3 regions of the Macrococcus bovicus genome follow, and region 3 is predicted to be linked to each of the others. Evidence: predicted binding sites of a transcription regulator. Region 3 holds the regulator's gene; each other region holds the start of a gene.
The links. Region 3 encodes CtsR, which represses protease genes until heat stress. Its sites were predicted from a motif close to ATGGTCAATAAAGGTCAAACA; they were not measured.
Positions count from the first base shown of each region.

Region 1: the regulator CtsR is predicted to act here: its motif matches at 1,247-1,267, upstream of QSV55_RS01955 (ATP-dependent Clp protease ATP-binding subunit).
Region 2: the regulator CtsR is predicted to act here: its motif matches at 2,394-2,414, upstream of clpP (ATP-dependent Clp endopeptidase proteolytic subunit ClpP).

Region 1 is NZ_CP128470.1:292,621-296,910, forward strand. It holds gene lysA (diaminopimelate decarboxylase) at 1-2, shown strand, start outside; gene QSV55_RS01950 (aminotransferase class I/II-fold pyridoxal phosphate-dependent enzyme) at 15-1,181, shown strand; gene QSV55_RS01955 (ATP-dependent Clp protease ATP-binding subunit) at 1,346-3,439, shown strand; gene QSV55_RS01960 (GNAT family N-acetyltransferase) at 3,547-3,975, shown strand; gene QSV55_RS01965 (MerR family transcriptional regulator) at 4,045-4,290, shown strand, end outside.
Region 2 is NZ_CP128470.1:536,193-540,482, forward strand. It holds gene QSV55_RS03210 (hypothetical protein) at 1-177, opposite strand, end outside; gene QSV55_RS03215 (alkaline phosphatase) at 242-1,621, opposite strand; gene clpP (ATP-dependent Clp endopeptidase proteolytic subunit ClpP) at 1,759-2,352, opposite strand; tRNA gene QSV55_RS03225 (tRNA-Arg) at 2,500-2,571, shown strand; gene QSV55_RS03230 (hypothetical protein) at 2,678-2,980, shown strand; gene QSV55_RS03235 (glutaredoxin family protein) at 2,967-3,212, shown strand; gene QSV55_RS03240 (sugar-binding transcriptional regulator) at 3,326-4,290, shown strand, end outside.
Region 3 is NZ_CP128470.1:1,980,806-1,985,095, reverse strand. It holds gene QSV55_RS10815 (LutC/YkgG family protein) at 1-466, shown strand, start outside; gene QSV55_RS10810 (NupC/NupG family nucleoside CNT transporter) at 505-1,725, opposite strand; gene QSV55_RS10805 (CtsR family transcriptional regulator) at 1,885-2,343, shown strand; gene QSV55_RS10800 (UvrB/UvrC motif-containing protein) at 2,355-2,735, shown strand; gene QSV55_RS10795 (protein arginine kinase) at 2,725-3,729, shown strand; gene QSV55_RS10790 (ATP-dependent Clp protease ATP-binding subunit) at 3,743-4,290, shown strand, end outside.

The sequences.
Region 1 (4,290 bases), 390 kb from region 3:
AAGGAGGAACAGCCATGCCACAATTCAATGACCGGGTGATGGCATTACAAGTACCGGGGACCCGTCAGTTTGCGAACAAGGTCAGCCAGTATGAGAATGGCATTAATCTGACTTTAGGACAGTCGGGATTTGATACGCCGGACTTCATCAGACAGGCGATGACCGCAGCCATCGAAGCAGGGCAGTTGCGCTACACGCATAACAAAGGCCTGATAGAATTGCGTACGGCAATTACAGATTACACAGCTGAGCGGTTTAATGTGGATTATCATCCTGAGACTGAAGTGCTGATTACAAATGGCGGCTCAGAAGCGATTGACAGTATCTTCAGAACGATTCTGAATACGGGGGATGAAGTCATCATTCCTGCACCTGCCTATGCGGGCTACGAGCCGATTATTCAGCTGCTCGGTGCGAAGACGGTATTTGTCGATACGACAGAGACGCATTTTGTGCCGACAGCAGCACAGATCGCTGCAGCAATCACTCCCCGGACGAAAGCGGTCCTCTTCAATTATCCGACTAATCCAACTGGCACGACATTGAGTGCAGAAACCATCCAGGAACTTGTGCAGCTCTTGAAGGACAGAGATCTCTTCATCATTACGGATGAAATCTATTCAGAGAATATCTATGAAGGTCAGCATCATTCCTTCATAGAACATCCTGAAGTACGCAGTCAGCTCTTCTATATCAACGGCTTATCGAAGTCACATGCCATGACCGGGGCTCGAATCGGTTATGTGCTGGCACCGGAAGCGGCCATTGACCAGGTGACAAAAGTCCATCTCTATAACTCGATCTGTGCTGCCACACCCTCACAATACGGTGCAATTGCAGCTTTGACGCATCCAGCCGCCAAGCAGATGATCACTGATATGAATACAGCTTACCGGGAGAGAAGAGACTATCTCTATGACAGACTGAGACAGATGGGACTGCCAGTGGAGCTGCCCACCGGTGCATTCTACATTCTGCCTGATATCTCAGCCTATAACAGCGACTCCTTTCAGTTTGCGACAGAGCTGCTGGCAGCGGAGCAAGTAGCAGTCGTCCCTGGTGCTGCCTTTACATCCTACGGCGAAGGTCATATTCGAATTTCTTTTGCGAGTACAATGGAAGAGATTGTAGAAGGCTGCAACCGCCTGGAACGATTTTTAACAGATTATCATCATCATTAGCAGCAGTCTCCTTTTTGGAGGCTCTTTTTTTATGCAAAAATAATAGTCAAAAAAGGTCAATAAATTGTTTGACCTTTTTTGACCTTGGGTATATAATGAATATATCAAAGGAATAAGCACCCTTTGATAGTAAAATGACAACTGAATATTAGGAGGAATAAGTTATGAATAACTCATTTTTCAGCAACGAATTTGATGCATTATTTAACAGTATGTTTAACGATATGAACCAGATGAAAACTAACAATTACACTAAAAAACGCTACTATATCAACGGCCAGGAAGTCACACCTGAACAATTAGCTGCACTTAAACAGCAGGGCTACCACTTCAAGGAGGATCAACAGCCATCGTCTGTCACAGGACAGAATAACCCGTTATCTGCAGATGGAATACTCGGTAAACTAGGCCGCAACTTAACTGAAGAAGCACGCCAAGGCAAACTTGACCCGGTGATCGGCCGCGATAAAGAGATTCAGGATACCGCGGAAGTACTGAGCCGCCGTATCAAGAACAATCCAATCCTAGTCGGTGAAGCAGGGGTCGGTAAGACAGCAATCGTCGAAGGCCTCGCTCAGGAGATAGTGAAAGGAAATGTCCCGGCTTCAATCAAAGACAAGGAAATCTACTCACTCGATATTTCAGCGCTGGAAGCAGGCACACAGTACCGCGGTGCATTTGAGGAAAACGTTCAGAAATTACTGGATGAAGTGAAGGCACACGGCAATATCGTCTTATTCCTGGATGAAATCCATCAGATGATCGGTGCAGGCTCTACTGGCGGCGACTCAGGCAGCAAAGGACTGTCGGATATCATGAAACCGGCACTGAGCCGTGGTGAAATCTCTGTCATCGGTGCGACAACTCAGGATGAATACCGTAATACCATCTTGAAGGATGCAGCTTTATCACGCCGTTTCAATGAAGTCGTCGTCAATGAACCTTCTAAAGAAGATGCCTTTGAAATCTTGAAAGGCATCCGTGACAACTACGAAAAACACCATAATGTTGAGATTCCGGACGCAGCACTGAAAGCAGCGATTGAGCTGTCTATCCAGTATATTCCGCAGCGCACTTTACCGGATAAAGCGATTGACTTGATGGATATCACTGCAGCACACGTCTCTGCTGCTCATACTGCAGTAGATAAAGTAGAAGCAGAGAAAGAAATTCAAGCACTGACAGCAGAAAAAGAACAGGCTGTCCAGAAAGAAGAATATGAAAAAGCAAGTCAGCTGCAGGCTCAGATCAAAGAACTGAATGATAAAGTGTCAGCAGCACATGACGACAATAAAAATACGGTCACAGTTGATGAAGTCGCAGCAACGGTTGAACGCCTGACAGGTATTCCGGTCTCTAAAATGGATTCTGATGATCTGGAACGTCTGAAAAACATTCAGTCACGCCTTGAAGAAAAAATCATCGGCCAAGCGGATGCAGTGACAGCAGTATCCCGTGCTATCAGACGTAATCGTGCAGGGTTTGACGAAGGCAACCGTCCGATCGGCAGCTTCTTATTCGTCGGTCCGACGGGTGTCGGTAAAACAGAACTTGCTAAACAACTGGCGGTGGACCTGTTCGGTAATAAAGATTCCCTGATCAGACTCGACATGAGTGAATACATGGACCAGACAGCAGTCTCTAAAATGATCGGTACAACAGCAGGCTATGTCGGCTACGATGATAACGCCAACACATTGACTGAAAAAGTCAGACGTAACCCGTACTCTGTCATTCTGTTCGATGAAATCGAGAAAGCGAATCCGCAGATCCTGACACTGTTACTGCAAGTACTGGATGACGGTAAACTGACAGACGGACAGGGCAACATCGTTAACTTCAAGAACACTATTATCATCGCCACTTCAAACGCAGGGTTCGGTGATGGTCAGGAAGCAGACAGAGAGAGCATCTTTGATGACCTCAAGCACTTCTTCCGTCCGGAATTTCTCAACCGTTTCAATGCGATTGTGGAGTTCAAGCATCTGACAAAAGAAGACTTAAGACACATTGTTGAACTGATGCTCGCAGATGTGCAGCACACACTCGACAAAAAAGAAATCACGATGAACATTTCGGAAGACGCTAAAGACTGGCTGATTGAACAAGGCTACGATGAGAAACTCGGGGCACGTCCATTACGCCGCGTCGTTGAACAGCATGTACGTGATATGATCACAGATCACTACCTGGATCATCCGGAAGTTAAAGAAGTGAATATCGACGTTCAAGATAAACAACTTGTCATCAATGCATAAGCAGAAGGCAGCTCAGATGAGCTGTCTTTTTTGCGTTAGTCAATCAGTAGTTATTTCTCATCAAAACATCTATAATGGACACCATAAACAGTAAGGAGAGTGAGCGCATGGAACTCAAAGTGAAGAAACTGCAGGAACTTTCTTCAGAAGAGATATTGACGATTATTGAAGCGAGAATCAACACCTTTATTGTAGAACAGGACGGACATTACGGTGATGTGGATCAGCACGACCGCACGTGCCTGCATGTTTCATTGGAAGAAGATGGCCAGCTTAAAGCGTATTCTCGTATCATTGAAGAACCTGACTGCATCAGATTTGGCCGAGTGCTCGTCCTGAAGGAGTTTCGCAAGCAGAAGTTAGGCCGAAAGCTCGTCGGTCTGACCATTGAAGAGATTCAGAAACGCTATCCGGGCAAGACGATCAAGATTATTGCGCAAGCTTATCTGAAGGAATTCTATGAATCCTTCGGTTTTACTGCGACATCCGATGTCTATAATCATCATGAAATCCCGCATATCGATATGGAACTTTAACAGCCTTTCAGCAGAAGGGTTGTTTTTTTGTGTCTATCAGTCAGCATGTTATAATAAAACTATCACGTGATGGTTTGGAGGGATATTGATGGGAAGGACTTACTAAAAATCGGTGAACTGGCGAAGCTGGCAGGTGTTACTAACCGGACAATTGATTATTACACCAATATGAAGCTGCTGGACTTCGAACGGACAACATCTAATTACCGGCTGTATGATGTAGCGATGGTTGACCGTGTTCATCAGATCGAAAATCTGAAAGAACAAGGTAAGCATCTCACTGAAATCCGCCAGATTCTCACACCTGAACGGCGC
Region 2 (4,290 bases), 640 kb from region 3:
TTCATGGTCATGAATATCTTCTTCCTGAGTCTTCTGTATGTTTTTCTCGGCAGAAGGCTGTTCAGTTGTAGCGGAAGAGACTTTCTCCTTCGTCGCCTGTGTACTTGCAGAATCATCTTTTTGAGCACAGCCGGTCAGCAGACCCGCTGCGAGCAATATGTATAAATACTTGTGCATCAGAATACTCCTTTAAAAAGAAATAGCCCTCTATCACTTCAACAGAGGGCTTTTTAAATATTAATTATTTAATCAGCTTGAAGATTTGTTTAGCGTTGTCTGTATTCTCGATATTGCCTCTCCATAAGCTGCTTGATGGACCGTAACCGTAGACGTTAACGTCTTCGCCTGTATGACCACCAGTTGTCCAGCCAGTTAAGCTGCGAGCGTTGACAGGTGCTTCGATGGCGTTTTCGATCTTAGTCGCATCTTTAGCTGCAACTGCGTCTTTGATAGCTGCCATTTCTTCTGGTTTCAGTTCAAAGCCGACGTTCGCTTTGATGATTTCTTCTACATTAGCGCCGTCTTTCATCAACTGTGCACGTAAGTATTCAGGTGTATGTTTCATCTGTTTGATCGGCTGAGTGAACCAGTTATAGATACCGTTTGCACCGATTGAGAAACCACCTGTAGAGTGATCGGCTGTTGCGATAACCAATGTATTACAGTCTTTTTTAGCGAAGTTGATCGCTTCTTGGAAGGCTAAATCAAAGTCTCTCATTTCGCTCATTGCGCCCGTGATATCATTGGCATGACCTGCCCAGTCAATCTGAGAGCCTTCTACCATTAAGAAGAAGCCTTTTTTGTTTGTATCTAATTTTTTGATCGCTGTTTTAGTCATATCCTTTAATGAAGGCGTATTAGCGTCACGGTCGATCATTTTAGGCATGCCGCCTGGTGAGAATAAACCGAGGATCTGCTTATCTTTAGAGTTAGAAGCAGCTTTTAATAATCCTTTTTTATTACCGACATATTTGTAGCCGTCATTTTTAAATTCTTTAATTAAGTTTCTGTCTTTACGCTGGAAGTAATCTTTACCGCCACCCAGGATGATATCAACTTTGTGTTTACCGTTGATCATTTCATCGTAGTAGTCATCAGCGATCGCTGGCATATTTTTACGGGATTCATCGTGCGCACCGTAGGCAGCCGGAGTTGCGTGTGTCACCTCTGAAGTAGCCACTAGACCAGTTGATTTACCGACTTCTTTAGAGCGTTCAAGAACAGTCTTCACTTCAGTCTTGTTATTATCAACAGCGATTGCGTTGTTATATGTTTTGACACCTGCACTCATCGCTGTAGCAGCAGAAGCAGAGTCTGTGATATTTTCATGCTCATCTTCAGCAATCGTACGTTGAGTACCTAATAAGTAATGGTCGAATGAGACAAGATCCATTCTTTTAGTTGCAGGGTTATCCATCATATAACGATAAGCAGTGTTGTAAGAAGGGCCCATTCCATCACCGATCATGAAGATGATGTTTTTTGGCGCTTTCTGCTCGCTGCAAGGCGTTACTTTCTTAGTCGCAGCTTCTACAGTATGAACGCCCGTGGAAGTCGGCATTGAAGATAAGAAAAGACCAGCAATAACTGATGAAGCAATAACTTTATTGAATGATTTCACAATGAATCCTCCTAAGTTTTATGATTACAAACTAAATTTATCAGTAAAATGTAAAGGGAAGTCGCAGTTCTTGTAAAAAGTATGTAAAGTTAATGTAAAAAAAGCACTGAGCTAGTGCTCAGTGCTGATCAGATATTCTATTTTTCTTCCACTGCTGGATGCATCACATCGTCAATAAGACCATATTCTTTTGCTTCTTCAGCGCTTAGGAAGTTATCGCGGTCTGTATCTTTTTCAATTTTTTCAATCGGCTGACCTGTACGTTCTGACAGGATGCGGTTTAATTTCTCACGTGTTTTTAAGATGTGACGCGCAGCAATTTCAATCTCGGTCGCCTGACCTTGTGCTCCGCCAAGCGGCTGGTGGATCATCACTTCTGCATTAGGCAGTGCAAAACGTTTACCTTTCGCACCGGCAGCCAGTAAGAATGAACCCATAGAAGCCGCCATACCGATACAGATCGTCTGTACATCAGGTTTAATGTGCTGCATCGTATCATAGATCGCCATACCCGCAGTCACGCTGCCGCCTGGAGAGTTGATATAAAGGTAGATATCTTTTTCAGCATCCTGCGCCTGTAAGAAGAGTAACTGTGAAACGATAGAGTTAGCGACATTGTCATCAATCTGAGAACCAAGCATAATGATGCGGTCTTTCAGAAGGCGTGAGTAAATATCGTATGCACGTTCACCGCGGTTAGTAGATTCAATAACTGTTGGAATTAAATTCATCAATAAATCCTCCTTTAAGGTTTGATAATAATATACTATATATGGTCAAAAATAGTCAAAAGATAGAGCTTATTTTTAAATTTCTTGCAGACTTGTATTTTTTCATATTTAAATATATAACAATTACCGTTATAATATAAGTTAATTGCCCTCGTGGTGTAATGGATAACACGTAAGATTCCGGTTCTTGAAATGGGGGTTCGATTCCCTCCGAGGGCGTTATAGCTTCATTTTTTGAAAATCTGTCATTCCTGACAGATTTTTTTGTGTACAATCACTGAGAATAGGGTATATATGGGCTAATAGAGTCAAGGAGGACAGCCGTATGTTAAAAGACCGTTTAAAATTTATTATTTTATATGAACTGAGGAAAGGGACTGTGCTCGCAAATTTCTTTGGCTGGATTGATACAAAATTACTGAAAGATTCTTTTATTGAAATGAAAAGAGAAGGGCTGATTTCCGGGGAAGTCATCGTAGACGATCTGGTTGTTCTTAAGGATATTGAGATTACAGAAAAAGGACGCCTGGAGTTAGTGGATATGCTTGATGATCCTGCATACGAGAAAGGTTATCAGCTCTGCTGTGAAAACAATCGTTTGAAGGACTGGGTCTATGGCGGCGCATAAATATTTTCTGACGCTTTATACGCAGCCGAACTGCTCATTATGTGAAGAAGCCAAACGACAGCTTGAATTTGTGGATTTAGATATTACATATGAAGAAGTCAATATAACTGAAGATGATGAATTAATGATGGCATACCAGATCCGTGTGCCGGTGCTGACTTATAAGGACAGAGTCGTACAGGAAGGCATCATTGATTTTGTCACCGTGACTGAAAACCTCGAACAATATTAAATGATGTTCGAGGTTTTTTCTTGCAAATAAAAGGTTATCTTGCTATCATATAGGTGTAACACACATTGTCCCAACTGGGACGTTTTATGTCTCATTAAGTTGGAGGAAGTCGAATGGATCAAATTTTCGCCGTTCAACAGAGACTGGTTCCAGATTTGATTGAAAAAATGCAGCGTCGTTTTAATGTGCTGTCTATGATTCACCTTGCTCAGCCTATTGGCAGACGTGCCTTAGCAGAACGGCTTCATCAGACTGAAAGGATTTTAAGGAGTGATGTTGAAAGTCTTAAGGCTGAACATCTTATCGATATTCATCCTAAAGGGATGACCATCACTTCAGAAGGACTGGAAGTGCTGAATTTACTGGCCAGACATATGGAAGTCTACAATGATTTGTCGGCGCTAGCGACGGAAATCAGTAAATTGACGGGTATCAGTAAATTGATTGTCGTTAAAGGTGATGCAGATGAAAGTCAGGAAACATCGATTAATCTCGGTGTTGAAGCAGGACGTTATCTTCATTCGTTGCTCGGACCGGATATGAAGGTGACCGTCACTGGAGGTTCCAGTACAGCGAGTATGGCAAGTCATCTGGCTCAGGTGCCATTTGACGTCACTTTTACGCCTGCGCGTGGGGGGCTTGGTGAGGATATGATTCATCAGGCGAACTTTATCGTCGCAAAAATGGCGGAATCAACGGGCGGTTGTTATGAGGCATTGTATGTACCGGACCAAGTCAGTGAACAGACTTATCAGAACTTGATTGAAGAACCTTCAATTCGGTCAGTGCTCGATCAAATTAAATCAGCAGATATCGTAGTTCATGGTATCGGTAATGCAGCCAAGATGGCAGTCAGAAGAAAAACCGATTCAGCTGTTCAGAAATTATTGCTTGAAAATGAAGCGGTCGGTGAAGCTTTTGGTTACTATTTTGATAAAAAGGGTAATATTGTTTATAAGGTGCGGACGATTGGTTTGCAACTTGAAGATGTGATCAACAAGGAACATATTATCGCTGTGGCAGGTGGGAGCAGTAAAGTAGATGCGATTGCAGCCTATTTGAAAAACGCACCGAAACA
Region 3 (4,290 bases):
GCTCGCACGTGTGATTGCCACATATGGCGGTGGAGAAGTCATCGCCTGGAACGATCCTCGTTTTGATGAACTAAATATTGATTTAAAAAAGTATGATACTTTCATCTGGGATGAGACAAAAGGTGCGGAGAATATCGAAGTTGCAGAACGCGCCAATATCGGTATCACCTTCAGTGATGTGACACTTGCTGAAAGTGCGACAGTAGTGCTGTACGCAGATAAAGGGAAGGGGCGCAGTGTCAGCCTGCTGCCGGCTACATATATAGCGATTATTCCGAAGTCGACAATAGTCCCACGGTTTACACAGGCAGCAGAGCAGATTGACCAGAGAAACAACGATGCAGATTTTCCGACATGCATCAACTTGATCACGGGTCCGTCCAATTCTGCAGATATTGAAATGAAGCTGGTGGTCGGTGTCCACGGGCCGATCAAAGCGACTTATATCATCGTAGAAGACTACTAAAAAAAGCTTCGAAATCAATTGATTTCGAAGCTTTTTTATTACAGGAAGAAGCCTGCGATAGTCGCAGAGATGAATGAGACAAGCGTCGCACCGTAGAGTAACTTAAGACCGAAACGAGCGACAACGTCACCTTGCTTATCATTCAGTGATTTAATCGCACCCGCGATAATCCCGATAGATGAGAAGTTGGCAAATGAGACTAAGAAGACTGAAACGATACCAATGGCACGTTCAGATAACTCACCTGTTTTATTATTGACGATATTTTGAACATCCAGCATCGCGACAAACTCGTTAGATACGAGTTTAGTGGCCATAATTGAGCCTGCACGTACCGCATCATCCCAGGAGATACCTGTTAAGAATGCAAGAGGTGCAAAGACATACCCGAGTAAAGTCTGGAAGTTGACTTTCCCTGGTGTAAATGCATCGACAATACCGTTTAACATGGCAATCAAAGCGATATAACCGATCAGCATGGCACCTACTATCACTGCAACTTTGAAGCCATCCAAGATGTATTCACCCAACATCTCGAAGAATGACTGTTTATGTTCATTTTCAGTCATGATGACATTGTTTTCTTCCTCATCTGATACACGGTATGGATTGATGATAGAAGCGACGATAAAACCACCGAATAAATTTAAGACGATTGCTGTTACGACGTATTCTGGTTTAATCATCGTGAAATAAGCGCCGACGATAGAAAGTGACACAGTCGACATGGCTGAAGCCGTTAATGTATATAAACGGTGTTTAGGGATATAAGGAAGTTGTTTCTTCAGTGAGATGAAGACCTCAGATTGCCCTAAGATGGCTGACGCAACCGCATTATAAGACTCCAGTTTCCCCATGCCGTTGATTTTAGAGATCGCAAGCCCTAAATATTTAATGATAAAAGGTAAAATTCTTAAATACTGTAAAATACCGATTAAAGCAGAGATAAAAGTGATAGGCAGTAAGACTTGAGTAAAGAAGTTATTCATAGCCTCACCTTTGTCGTTCAGGTTGACCATGTTAGGGAATACAAAGTTAACCCCTTCAGCAGCATATCCTAATAAGTATCCGAAGCCTGTTGCAAGATTATTGACCAGCCATACTCCGCCTGGTGTCTTCAGCAGTAAGAATGCCAGGAGAAACTGGATGACGAGCATAATACCGATATATTGCCATCTGACATTTTTCTTATCTGAACTGATTGCCCATGCGAGTAACAGGAAGATGACGATACCTATCGCCCCGATAATATAATTCATGTTATTCCTCTCTTTCATATATAAACTAAACATCATTAAATATCATACTACATTTATTATGAAAGCGGTACCTCTTTTAGAAAGGAGAGACAAATTGTTTGCACTCATTCTGCATTGTCCCTATAATAAAGTCAAAGATGGTCAAAAAGAGGTGAAATCATGAAAAATATGTCTGACATTATCGAACAGTATTTAAAGCAGCTACTTGAACAAAGCGGGGATGCAGTGGAAATAAAGCGTTCAAAGATCGCCGAGAAATTTGACTGTGTACCGTCGCAGCTCAATTATGTTATCAAGACCCGTTTCACAAGTGAACATGGCTATGAGATAGAGAGTAAGCGTGGTGGTGGCGGCTATATTCGTATTACGAAGATTGAGTCCAATGATCAAGGGGCGTTTATCGACCACTTGAGTGCTATGACCGGCCAGCATGTCAGTCAGCAGAAGGCAGAGCATATTATTGATGCTTTATCACAGAATGACTTGATTTCAGACCGTGAGAAACGTCTGTTACTCGCGACGATTCACCGTGATACCTTATACGTAGATGTACCATATAGAGATTATATCAGAGCGAATATTCTGCAGAATATCCTGACAGTTATTCGTTATCATTAGCGAGGTGCAACATGAATTATAATGATGAAGAATTTACAATGAATCAGCTGCTGAAACATCTGTTCAGAGAGGAGCAGGCAGAACCTGTCTGTCCGAACTGTGGTCTTGCGCTGAGTGAAGCCCTGCATATCGGTAAATTCGGTTGTCACACTTGCTATGCCACTTTCAGTGATTATGTCCCGCAGATTGTTGAACGCGTGCAGGCAGGCAACCAGAAGCATACAGGTCAGGCACCTCTCAAGTCAGCACAAAAAATCAAGCTGAAGAAGCAGATAGAAGCGCTTGAGGCTAAACTGGAAGGGTTAGTCGCTGAACAGGCTTTTGAAGAAGCGGTGCTAGTACGTGATGAAATAAAAGCGCTGAGACAGAGGGGGGATTCCGATGCTGGATAAACATTTGAATGTGCAGCTGGGGGACTGGATGCAGCAAGCCGATCAGCCCATTATTCTGAGCTCCAGAATCAGGCTCGCTCGCAATCTTGAGGATTTTGTGCATCCGCTTATGTATGATGATCAGACAGGAGAACAAGTACTGAACGCGGCATCCGCTGTCCTGGGCTCACAGTTCGATGAAGTGAGACTTGCGGATCTTGACGTCAATGCGAGGCAGATGCTGGTGATCAAACATCTCGTAAGTAAGGAACTTCTAAGCCAGCCCCATGGCGCCGTCTTCCTCAGTGAAGATGAATCGGTGAGCATTATGATCAATGAAGAGGACCATATTCGTATTCAAGTATTAGGGCGTGACTTATCTCTTGATCAGCTCTATTTGAAAGCCAAAGAGATCGATCAGCAGATAGATGAGAAGATGACGATATCATTTGATGAGACGCTCGGTTATTTAACGACCTGTCCGACGAATATCGGCACAGGGCTGAGAGCGAGTGTCATGCTCCATCTGCCGGGGCTTTCCATCATGAAACGTATGACGCGTATTGCCCAGGCAATCAACCGCTTCGGTTATACGATTCGCGGTATATATGGTGAAGGAAGTCAGGGACTCGGCCATGTCTATCAGGTATCCAATCAGCTGACACTCGGTAAGAGCGAGGAAGCCATTATAGGCGACCTGAAGCAGATTGTTGAGCAGATTATCGGTGAAGAAGAAGCGATGCGTCAACGATTGTTTGACTATGACTATATCCAGACATCTGACCGCATCAACCGCAGTCTCGGTATTTTGAAATATGCACGATTGATCAGTGCAGAAGAAGCAAGTCTCAGACTAAGTGAAGTTAAAATGGGTATTGATATGGGAATCATTCCCGCCCAGCCATTTCGATTTAATGAGTTGATGGTGGCGATTCAGCCCCCATTTCTCAATACGATCAATGAAGCACTTGAAATAGATGAAAAAAGAGCCAAGATGCTTAGAGAGCATCTTTAAAGGAGGAAAAACCATGTTTGGTAAATTAACAGAACGCGCTCAGCGTGTCCTTGCACATGCACAGGAAGAAGCAATTCGCCTGCAGCATAATAATATCGGTACTGAGCATCTGCTGCTTGGTCTTGTCAAAGAGCCTGACGGGATTGCAGCAAAAGTACTGGCAGAGTTTGATATTACGGAAGAAAAAATCATCAATGAGGTCGAGCAGCTGATCGGTCACGGGACAGGTCTCGGTGGCACCATCCAGTACACACCAAGAGCGAAAAAAGTGATTGAATTATCTCTTGATGAAGCACGTCGCCTGAATCATTCATTCGTCGGCACGGAGCATATCCTGCTGGGTCTGATCCGTGAAAATGAAGGTGTCGCGGCACGTGTTCTTGCTAATCTGGACTTAAATATCACGAAAGCACGGGCGCAAGTCGTGAAGTTACTCGGCAGCCCGGAAATGAGCGCTAAAAATGCTCAAGGCTCAAAATCACAGGGTACGCCGACACTTGATGGACTGGCACGTGACTTAACGGTCATCGCGAAAGAAGGCACGCTTGACCCGGTCATCGG